Regions from separate parts of the Clostridium intestinale genome, predicted to be linked through region 1. Evidence: riboswitches for the same ligand, from Rfam matches in the RefSeq annotation. Region 1 holds a riboswitch; the other holds the start of a gene.
What was found. A riboswitch is a leader RNA that binds a small molecule or an ion and turns the genes downstream of it on or off. The one in region 1 is predicted to bind FMN.

Region 1 (4,219 bases):
TATGATTCTAATGAAACTCTTGAGAAGAAGAGTTTCTACAGGGAATAAAGCTAAAAGAAATTTAATGGAGCTGAAGAACGCTCCTACAGAATAGAAGTGCACATTGTTGCGGTAGACGCGTTTTTTAGCCACAGTTTAATCAATGGAGTTAAAAGGATTTAGTGAGATTTGAGGAGAGGTCTCTACAGTAATAAAGTTAAAAGGAATTTAATGGAGCTTGGGAAGAAGCTCCTACAGGTCAGAGGTGTATAATTGCGCAATTGCGCAAAACATCAAAACATCAATTGCGCAATTGCGCAAAAGAGCAAAAGAATTTAAATTTTGTAGCTTTTTTAAAAGTGTGACTTGAATCATATTTTAATATTTTAATACAAGTTATTATTAGTTCATAGAAAACAAGAATTTTTGGAGGGTGTTAAAAATGAGTAGAGTTATAAATGCGAATCAAAAACTTGGAGAGGTTGTTTCAATATTTCCTGATTCTAGTAAGATATTTAACGAAGTAAAGATAGATTATTGCTGCGGAGGACATGATAGTTTAGGTGCTGCACTTAAAGATAAAGGACTAAATGTTGATTTGTTTGTTGATAAGTTAAATGATGAATATGAGAAATTTTTAGAAAGCAATAAAGAGTATAAGGATTGGAGAAAAGAAAAGCCATTAGACTTAATAAAGCATATAGTAGATACACATCATCAATATACTTATAGAGAAATAAAAGAAATTGATGGACTATTATTGAAAATTTTAAAAGTACATTTTAACCATAATGGAGAAGAACTTCTAAAACTTCACAAACTATTTGGAAGTTTAAAAACTGAGCTAGAGGAACATTTAATTAAAGAGGAAGAAAATTTATTTCCACTTATGGAAGAGTATTTTTACAGTAAAGATGAAGTTAAAAAAGCAGAATTAATTAAATATATTGAGGAAACAGAATCAGAACATGATGGAGCTGGGGACATTCTTAAGGAAATGGAAGAGCTTACAAGAGACTTTACTCCACCAGCAGGTGCTTGCACAACTTTTAAACTTGCATATCATAAGTTACATGAATTAGAAAAAAACTTGTTTATGCATATCTACAAAGAAAACAGTGTTTTATTTGAAATGATTTAATTAGGAGGGGTTTGAGATGAATAAAGAGAGGGTAGAAAACTTATCGCATATATTAAAGCGATTAAATACAGAAGGTGCCACAGAAGAAGTTAGAGGGGAAGCTTTAAAAATAGTAAAAGAAATCACTCCTATGGAATTATCTGTAGCAGAACAAAACTTAATTGAAGAAGGAATGAAACCAGAGGATTTAAGAGGACTATGTGAGATTCACATGGAAGTGTTAAAGGATGAACTTGAGAAGTTAAAAACAAAAATATATCCAGGACACGTAGTTAATACTATGGTGGAAGAACATGATGTTATATTAGGATTTTTAACAGAATTAGAAGACTTAAATAAAGTCATACAAGGGTTTAAGGACTATGATTCTACTAAGGAAGAATTCTCAAAAATTATAACTTTAGCAGATAATATATTAGATGCAGAAAATCACCATCAAAGAGAAGAAAATGTATTGTTTTTAGAGATGGAGAAGGAAGGCATAACTGGACCTACTAGAATTATGAAGATGGAACATGAGGATTTAAGAGCTAAAAAGAGAAGGTTAAAATCTTTAGGAGAAAATATAAAGTATATTAATTTTGAGGCATTTAAAGCAGATTTAGATGAAACAGCTAAATACATTATATTTAACTTAAGAGATCATATATTTAAAGAAAATTATATATTATATCCATCAGCTTTAGAAGCAATAAAAGATGAAGCAAGATGGACAAATATGAAGGAAAAGTGTGATGAAGTGGGATATTGTGGATTTACTCCTAACTTTTAAAAGGTTGACATGATAAAACTTTAACTATATAATTTACTCATAATTATATAAGGTCTTCAGGGCAGGGTGAAATTCCCTACCGGTGGTAAAGCCCACGAGCTAATTTTTAGCATGATTCGGTGAAATTCCGAGGCCGACAGTAAAGTCTGGATGGAAGAAGATGAGTAAAAGGTATTATTAAGCTTACTTAATAATATGGCTATTTCGCATTTATAAGCTCTGAAATTTTAGGATTTCAGAGCTTTTTTATTTGTTGTAATAGGCTTTATTTACTTTTGGTTTGTTGTGCCCTGAGCGTTTGCTTGGGGTATTTTTTATTGTCTGAATCATTACTTGCCTTGAGATTTTTGTTAGGAGGAATGTTATGGATGAAAAGTTTATGAAAAGAGCACTAGAGTTAGCTAAGGAAGGAGAAGGAAAGGTAAATCCTAATCCTCAAGTTGGTGCAGTAATAGTAAAGAATAACAAAGTAATTGGAGAAGGATACCATGAGTTTTATGGTGGAAATCACGCAGAGATAAATGCAATAAAAGATTCTAAGGAATCCCTTAAAGGTACAACTATATACGTAACATTAGAGCCTTGTCATCACTACGGCAAGACACCTCCATGTGTTGATTCCATTATAGAACATGGATTTTCTAAAGTTGTTATAGGACAAATGGATCCTAATCCATTAGTTGCAGGAAAAAGTATAGAAAAGCTTAAGAAAGCTGGAATAGAGGTTAAGGTTGGGGTTTTACAAGAGGAATGCATAAAACTTAATGAGGTGTTTAATAAATACATTTTAAGTAATGAGCCTTATGTGCTACTTAAAGCAGCTATGAGTTTAGATGGAAAGATAGCCACAACTTCTGGGGAATCTATGTGGATAACTGGAGAAATTGCAAGAGAAAATGTGCATAAACTTAGAAATAAATATTCAGCCATTATGGTTGGAGTAAATACAGTTATTAAAGATAATCCTTCACTAACATGTAGAGTGCCTAATGGTAGAAATCCAATAAGAATAATAGTTGATAGTAAGCTTAGAATTCCACTAGATAGTAGGGTTTTAGATATTAGTAATGAATCCAGATGTTTGATAGCAACTACAGAAAAAGCTCCAAAAGATAAAATAAAACAATTAAAAGATAGAGGAATAGAGGTATTAATATTACAGGATAAAGATGAGCAAGTTGATATAAGGAAACTTATAGAAGAGCTTGGAAGATTAAAAATAGATGGTGTTTTGTTGGAGGGGGGAGGAACATTAAACTTTTCCTTTCTAGAAGCAGGATTAGTAGACAAGGTAGAGTTTTATATAGCTCCTAAAATAATAGGTGGAGACAAGGCTAAAACACCGGTTGAAGGGGTTGGAATTGGAGCCTTAAGTGAAGCTTTTAATATTAAGAATATATCAACAAAGTTTTTAGGCGAAGATTTATTGATTGAGGGATATTTAAGGGGGTGAAGGTATGTTTACAGGAATAGTTGAAGAAATAGGAACTGTTGTAGATTTTGAAGCCTCACAGAATATTTTGAGAATAAAAGTACAAGCATCCAAGGTACTTGAGGAAACTTATTTAGGCGATAGTATAAGTACTAATGGGGTTTGTCTCACTGTTACAGGCATAGGAAAAAATCATTTTTATGCAGATGTTATGGGTGAAACTGTTAGAAGAAGTAATTTAGGAACTCTTAAAAAAGGAGATAAAGTTAATCTTGAAAGAGCCATGGCTGCAAATAGCAGGTTTGGAGGACACATAGTAAGTGGGCATATAGATGGAAAAGGAAAGATAACATCCTATGAGAAAGAAGGAAATGCTGTTTGGATTACTATAGATACGGGGAAAGAAGTTTTAAAATATATTGTTGAGAAAGGTTCGATAGCAATAGACGGAATAAGTTTAACTGTAGCCTATGTTGATGAAAAGAAGTTTAAGGTATCTATAATACCTCATACAAGCGAAGAGACTACTTTACTTAAAAAGAAAATAGGTGAAGAAGTAAATCTTGAGTGTGATGTTATAGGAAAGTATGTAGAAAAGTTACTTGGATTTAACAAAAAGAATGATGAAAAGAAATCTATAACCATGGATTTTCTAATAAATAATGGATTCTAAGGGAGGGTTATATATGTACAAATTTAATACTATTGAAGAAGCAATACAGGATATTAAAGAGGGTAAGATAATAATAGTTGTTGATGATGAAGATAGAGAAAATGAAGGGGACTTACTTATGGCTGCTGAAAAAGTAGAAGGTGAGCATATTAATTTTATGGCAACCTTTGGAAAAGGACTTATATGTGTGCCAGCAGAAGAAGCTTTATTAAGAAAATTAGA
Region 2 (4,219 bases), 640 kb from region 1:
TAGGTCTTGCCACCATAAAAGGTATGTCATTAGGTATAAATAAGCCTTTTGTTTCTATTTCAAACCTAGATGGCTTAGCTTATAACGTATTTAACTTTACTGGTATTATATGTCCTGTTATGGATGCTTTAAGAGGTAATGTCTATACAGCTTTATATAAGAATATAGATGGTAAGCTTACAAGGCTTTCTGATTACCTTAATATTTCTCTTAAAGAACTTTCTGAAATATTAAATGAATATAATGAACAGGTTCTTTTTATAGGTGATGGAACAATAAAATATAAGGTGGAGCTTAAGGATTTAAAAAAGGAAGCGGTTTTCCCTCCTCTTCATCTTAATTATACAAGGGCTTCTTCTTTAGGAGAATTAGGTCTTGCTAGACTTTTAAATGGTGAAAAAGATGATATTAATAATTCAATACCTCTTTATTTAAGGAAATCCCAAGCTGAAAGAGAGTATGAAAGGAAATTAGGATTAGAGTAATGGATGAATTTAATTCTAAACAATTCACAATTGTAGACATGACTTCTGAACATCTTGTTGATATATGTGAGATTTCTATTTTTTCATTTCCCATTCCTTGGAGCTATGATTCTTTTAAGAGAGAGCTAAAAAATAAATTAGCTTCTTATTTAGTTGTTATTATGGACAACAGAGTAATAGCTTATGGAGGTATATGGGTGATATTAGAAGAAGCTCATATTACTAATATAGCGGTTCATCCAGATTATAGATGCAAAGGTATAGGTGAAACTTTATTAAATGCGCTTTTAGATAAGGCTTATGCTAGAGGTGCAAAGGAAATAACTTTAGAGGTAAGAGTATCTAATCTTCCTGCTCAGTGGTTATACAAAAAATTAGGTTTTTCTGAAGAAGGAATTAGAAAAAACTACTATGAAGATAATAAAGAAGATGCTCTTATAATGTGGAAAAGATAAATGTCCTAACATTAGAGCAAATATAAAAACCCCGGAATATCCGAGGTTTTTTATTTTTAATCTAATATTTTACTGTTCTTATAGACTGTCTATTTATTACTGCAATTACTGGTTTATATAGTAATACTGTTGCAGTTGATGAAATGGCTCCTTTTAAAATGTTAAATGGTACTGTTGCTACCGCAATAAAACTTCCTATGCTTCCACCTAAATCAACTTTAAAAACATTAACATACATAGGTAGTAATACAAAGTAGTTTAATAATACTGCCATTACAGTCATTGCTAATACTGATGAAACTAAACCTATTATTGCTGTCTTGAAAGTTCTATTTCTATTATATATAAATCCTGCTACAAACACCCAAGTAGCTCCTATAGCAAAGTTCGCGAACTCTCCTATAAACATTGAAGATGATCCTTTAATTAAGGTATAAAGAATATTTTTAATAAGTTCTATAACTATACCTGCTACTGGTCCTAGAGAAAAAGCTCCTATTAAAGCTGGAATATCAGATACATCAATTTTCAAAAATGGTGGAAAAAATGGTAGCGGAAAATCAAAATACATTAGTACAAAAGCTATTCCTGATAATAGTGCAATCCTAATTTGTTTGTTTAATCTTGAATCGTTCATTTATAATACGCCTCCTAAAGATATATCTTCCTGGGCAATATTAGGATAATAAAAAATAACAAAAGCCCTGAATCATGAGATTCAGGGCATAATAACTAAGTAATCCTAATTACTACCTTCTTTCATCCAGACTATACTGTCGGCCTCGGAGTTTCACCGAATCATGCTAAAAAACTTAGCTCGCGGGCTATACCGCCGGTGGGGAATTACGCCCCGCCCTGAAGATAATTTAATTTTTTTCTTCTTGTCTTTATTATATATCCAAGTTTAATTTTTGACAAGATATTTTTTATTCTTGTGAAACATCCTTCATGGACAGGGATATTCTTTTTCTTTTTTCATCAACCTCTATAATCTTAACTTTAATTATATCTCCTAATTTAACTATGTCTAGGGGGTGATTTACTCTTCTATTAGCCATTTGAGATTTATGAACTAATCCATCTTGGTGAACTCCTATATCTACAAAAGCTCCAAAGTCTGATACATTTCTAACAGTTCCCATTAATTCCATTCCAGGTTTTAAATCTTTTAAATCAATTACTCCTGATTTAAATATAGGCTTTGGAAGTTCCTCTCTTGGATCTCTTCCTGGTTTCTTAAGTTCACCTACTATATCTTTTAATGTAGGTTCTCCTACATTAAGTCTTGCTGCAAGTTCTTTTATTCCTATTTCTTGAACTCTTCCTTCAATATCTGTTAAAGAAGCTTTTTTAAGTTCACCTTTCGAATATCCTAATTCTTTTATAAGATTGTTAGCTGTTACGTATGACTCTGGATGTACAGCTGTATTATCTAGAGGCTCGCTGCTTTCCATTACTCTTAAGAAACCTGCACACTGCTCATATGCTTTTTGTCCTAATCTTTTAACCTTTAAAAGTTCTTTTCTATTTTTGAATTTTCCATTTTCTTCTCTATATGCTACTATATTAGCTGCAATAGAGGTATTTATTCCTGATATATAACTAAGTAAAGATGGTGTCGCAACATTTAAGTCTACGCCAACCTTATTTACGCAATCTTCTACTACTCCTTTTAGAGATTCATCAAGTTTTTTAACTGCTACATCATGTTGGTATTGACCTACTCCAATGGATTTAGTGTCTATCTTAACAAGTTCTGCTAGAGGGTCTTGAAGTCTTCTTCCTATTGATATAGCACCTCTTATTGTTACATCTAAATCAGGGTATTCCTTTTGAGCAAGTTCTGACGCAGAATAAACTGATGCTCCTGCTTCTGAAACTATGCAGTAGTATACATCTCTGCCTGTTTCTTTTTTGATTTCAGTAATCATTTCTGCAAGCACTTCTTCTGATTCTCTAGATGCTGTACCATTTCCTAATGATATTACGTCAACACCATATTTATTTATTAACTCTTTTAAAACCTTTATAGTTCCTTTTATATCCTTTTTAGGTACTGTTGGATAAACTGTAGCCTTCTCTAAAAATTTACCCGTATCATCTAAAACAGCTACTTTACATCCTGTTCTAAAGCCTGGGTCATATCCCATAACTACTTTACCTTTTATAGGGGATTGCATAAGTAGGGATTTAAGATTTTCATTGAATATTCTTATAGCTCCCTCTTCTCCCTTTTCTGTTAGCTCACTTCTTATTTCTCTTTCAATAGAAGGATATATAAGTCTTTTTAAGGAATCTTTTATGGCTTCTTCTAAATACTTATCTGTTTCACTATTACCTTTAAGTATTCTATTTTTTAGATAAGTAATTATTTTTTCTTCATTAGCTACTACTTTTACATTTAATATTTTCTCTTTTTCTCCTCTATTTATAGCTAATATTCTATGTGAAGGTAAAAATCTTACAGGCTCTGAATAGTCATAATACATTTCATAAGGAGTTGGTTCTTCTGAACCCCCTTTTGTTTCAAGTACCCCCTCTTTAAATAAGAATTCTCTAAGCCATTTTCTATAATCCGCATTGTCCGAAATTTGTTCTGCTACTATATCCATAGCCCCTGCTAATGCTTCTTCTTCATTTAAAACAGCTTTTTCTTCATCAATAAACTCTTTTGACTTATCTAGTATATCCCCTTTAAATTCTCCTGAGAATATAAGGTCAGCTAATAGCTTTAGACCTTTTTCTAAAGCTATTGTAGCTCTGGTCCTTTTCTTTGGCTTAAAAGGTCTATATATATCTTCAACTTCTGATTGAGTTTCTGCTTTTAATACTTTTTCTTTTATTTCTTCAGTTAAATTTCCTGTTTCTTCTATAATTCTTATTACATTTTCTTTTCTTTCATTAAGATTCCTTAAATAAGTTAACCTTTCAGAAAATTTTCTTAAAACTTCATCCGTTAACCCACCAGTAACTTCTTTTCTATATCTAGCTATAAAAGGTACAGTGTTTCCTCCATCTATTAGTTCTATTACACTTTCTACCTGCTTTAAACTTATATTTAATTCTTTACTTAATACTTCATTAATGTTATTCATTTTCTCCTCCTAAAAATTTACTCCATATATTATTATAATAATAATCCTCATATAATCAAGTTTCCCCTTGTCATAGATTTTGGTTAAATATCATATGTATTTATATAGTTTTTACATAAGGGGTTTAACATGAAAAAATATATTTTGGCTTTTATAAGTCTCCTTTTCTTAACATTATTTTCAA

Region 2: linked by a shared signal. The riboswitch ahead of P8F83_RS14055 (ECF transporter S component) and the one ahead of ribD (bifunctional diaminohydroxyphosphoribosylaminopyrimidine deaminase/5-amino-6-(5-phosphoribosylamino)uracil reductase RibD) in region 1 are both predicted to bind FMN.

What each region holds. Positions count from the first base shown of each region.
Region 1 covers NZ_CP121166.1:3,391,247-3,395,465, reverse strand. Annotated here, with positions in the region: gene ric (iron-sulfur cluster repair di-iron protein) at 422-1,120, shown strand; gene P8F83_RS17440 (DUF438 domain-containing protein) at 1,137-1,892, shown strand; FMN riboswitch at 1,941-2,058, shown strand; gene ribD (bifunctional diaminohydroxyphosphoribosylaminopyrimidine deaminase/5-amino-6-(5-phosphoribosylamino)uracil reductase RibD) at 2,257-3,345, shown strand; gene ribE (riboflavin synthase) at 3,350-3,997, shown strand; gene P8F83_RS17425 (bifunctional 3,4-dihydroxy-2-butanone-4-phosphate synthase/GTP cyclohydrolase II) at 4,011-4,219, shown strand, end outside.
Region 2 covers NZ_CP121166.1:2,748,496-2,752,714, forward strand. Annotated here, with positions in the region: gene tsaB (tRNA (adenosine(37)-N6)-threonylcarbamoyltransferase complex dimerization subunit type 1 TsaB) at 1-485, shown strand, start outside; gene rimI (ribosomal protein S18-alanine N-acetyltransferase) at 485-940, shown strand; gene P8F83_RS14055 (ECF transporter S component) at 1,002-1,577, opposite strand; FMN riboswitch at 1,688-1,807, opposite strand; gene P8F83_RS14060 (Tex family protein) at 1,867-4,035, opposite strand; gene P8F83_RS14065 (M28 family metallopeptidase) at 4,165-4,219, shown strand, end outside.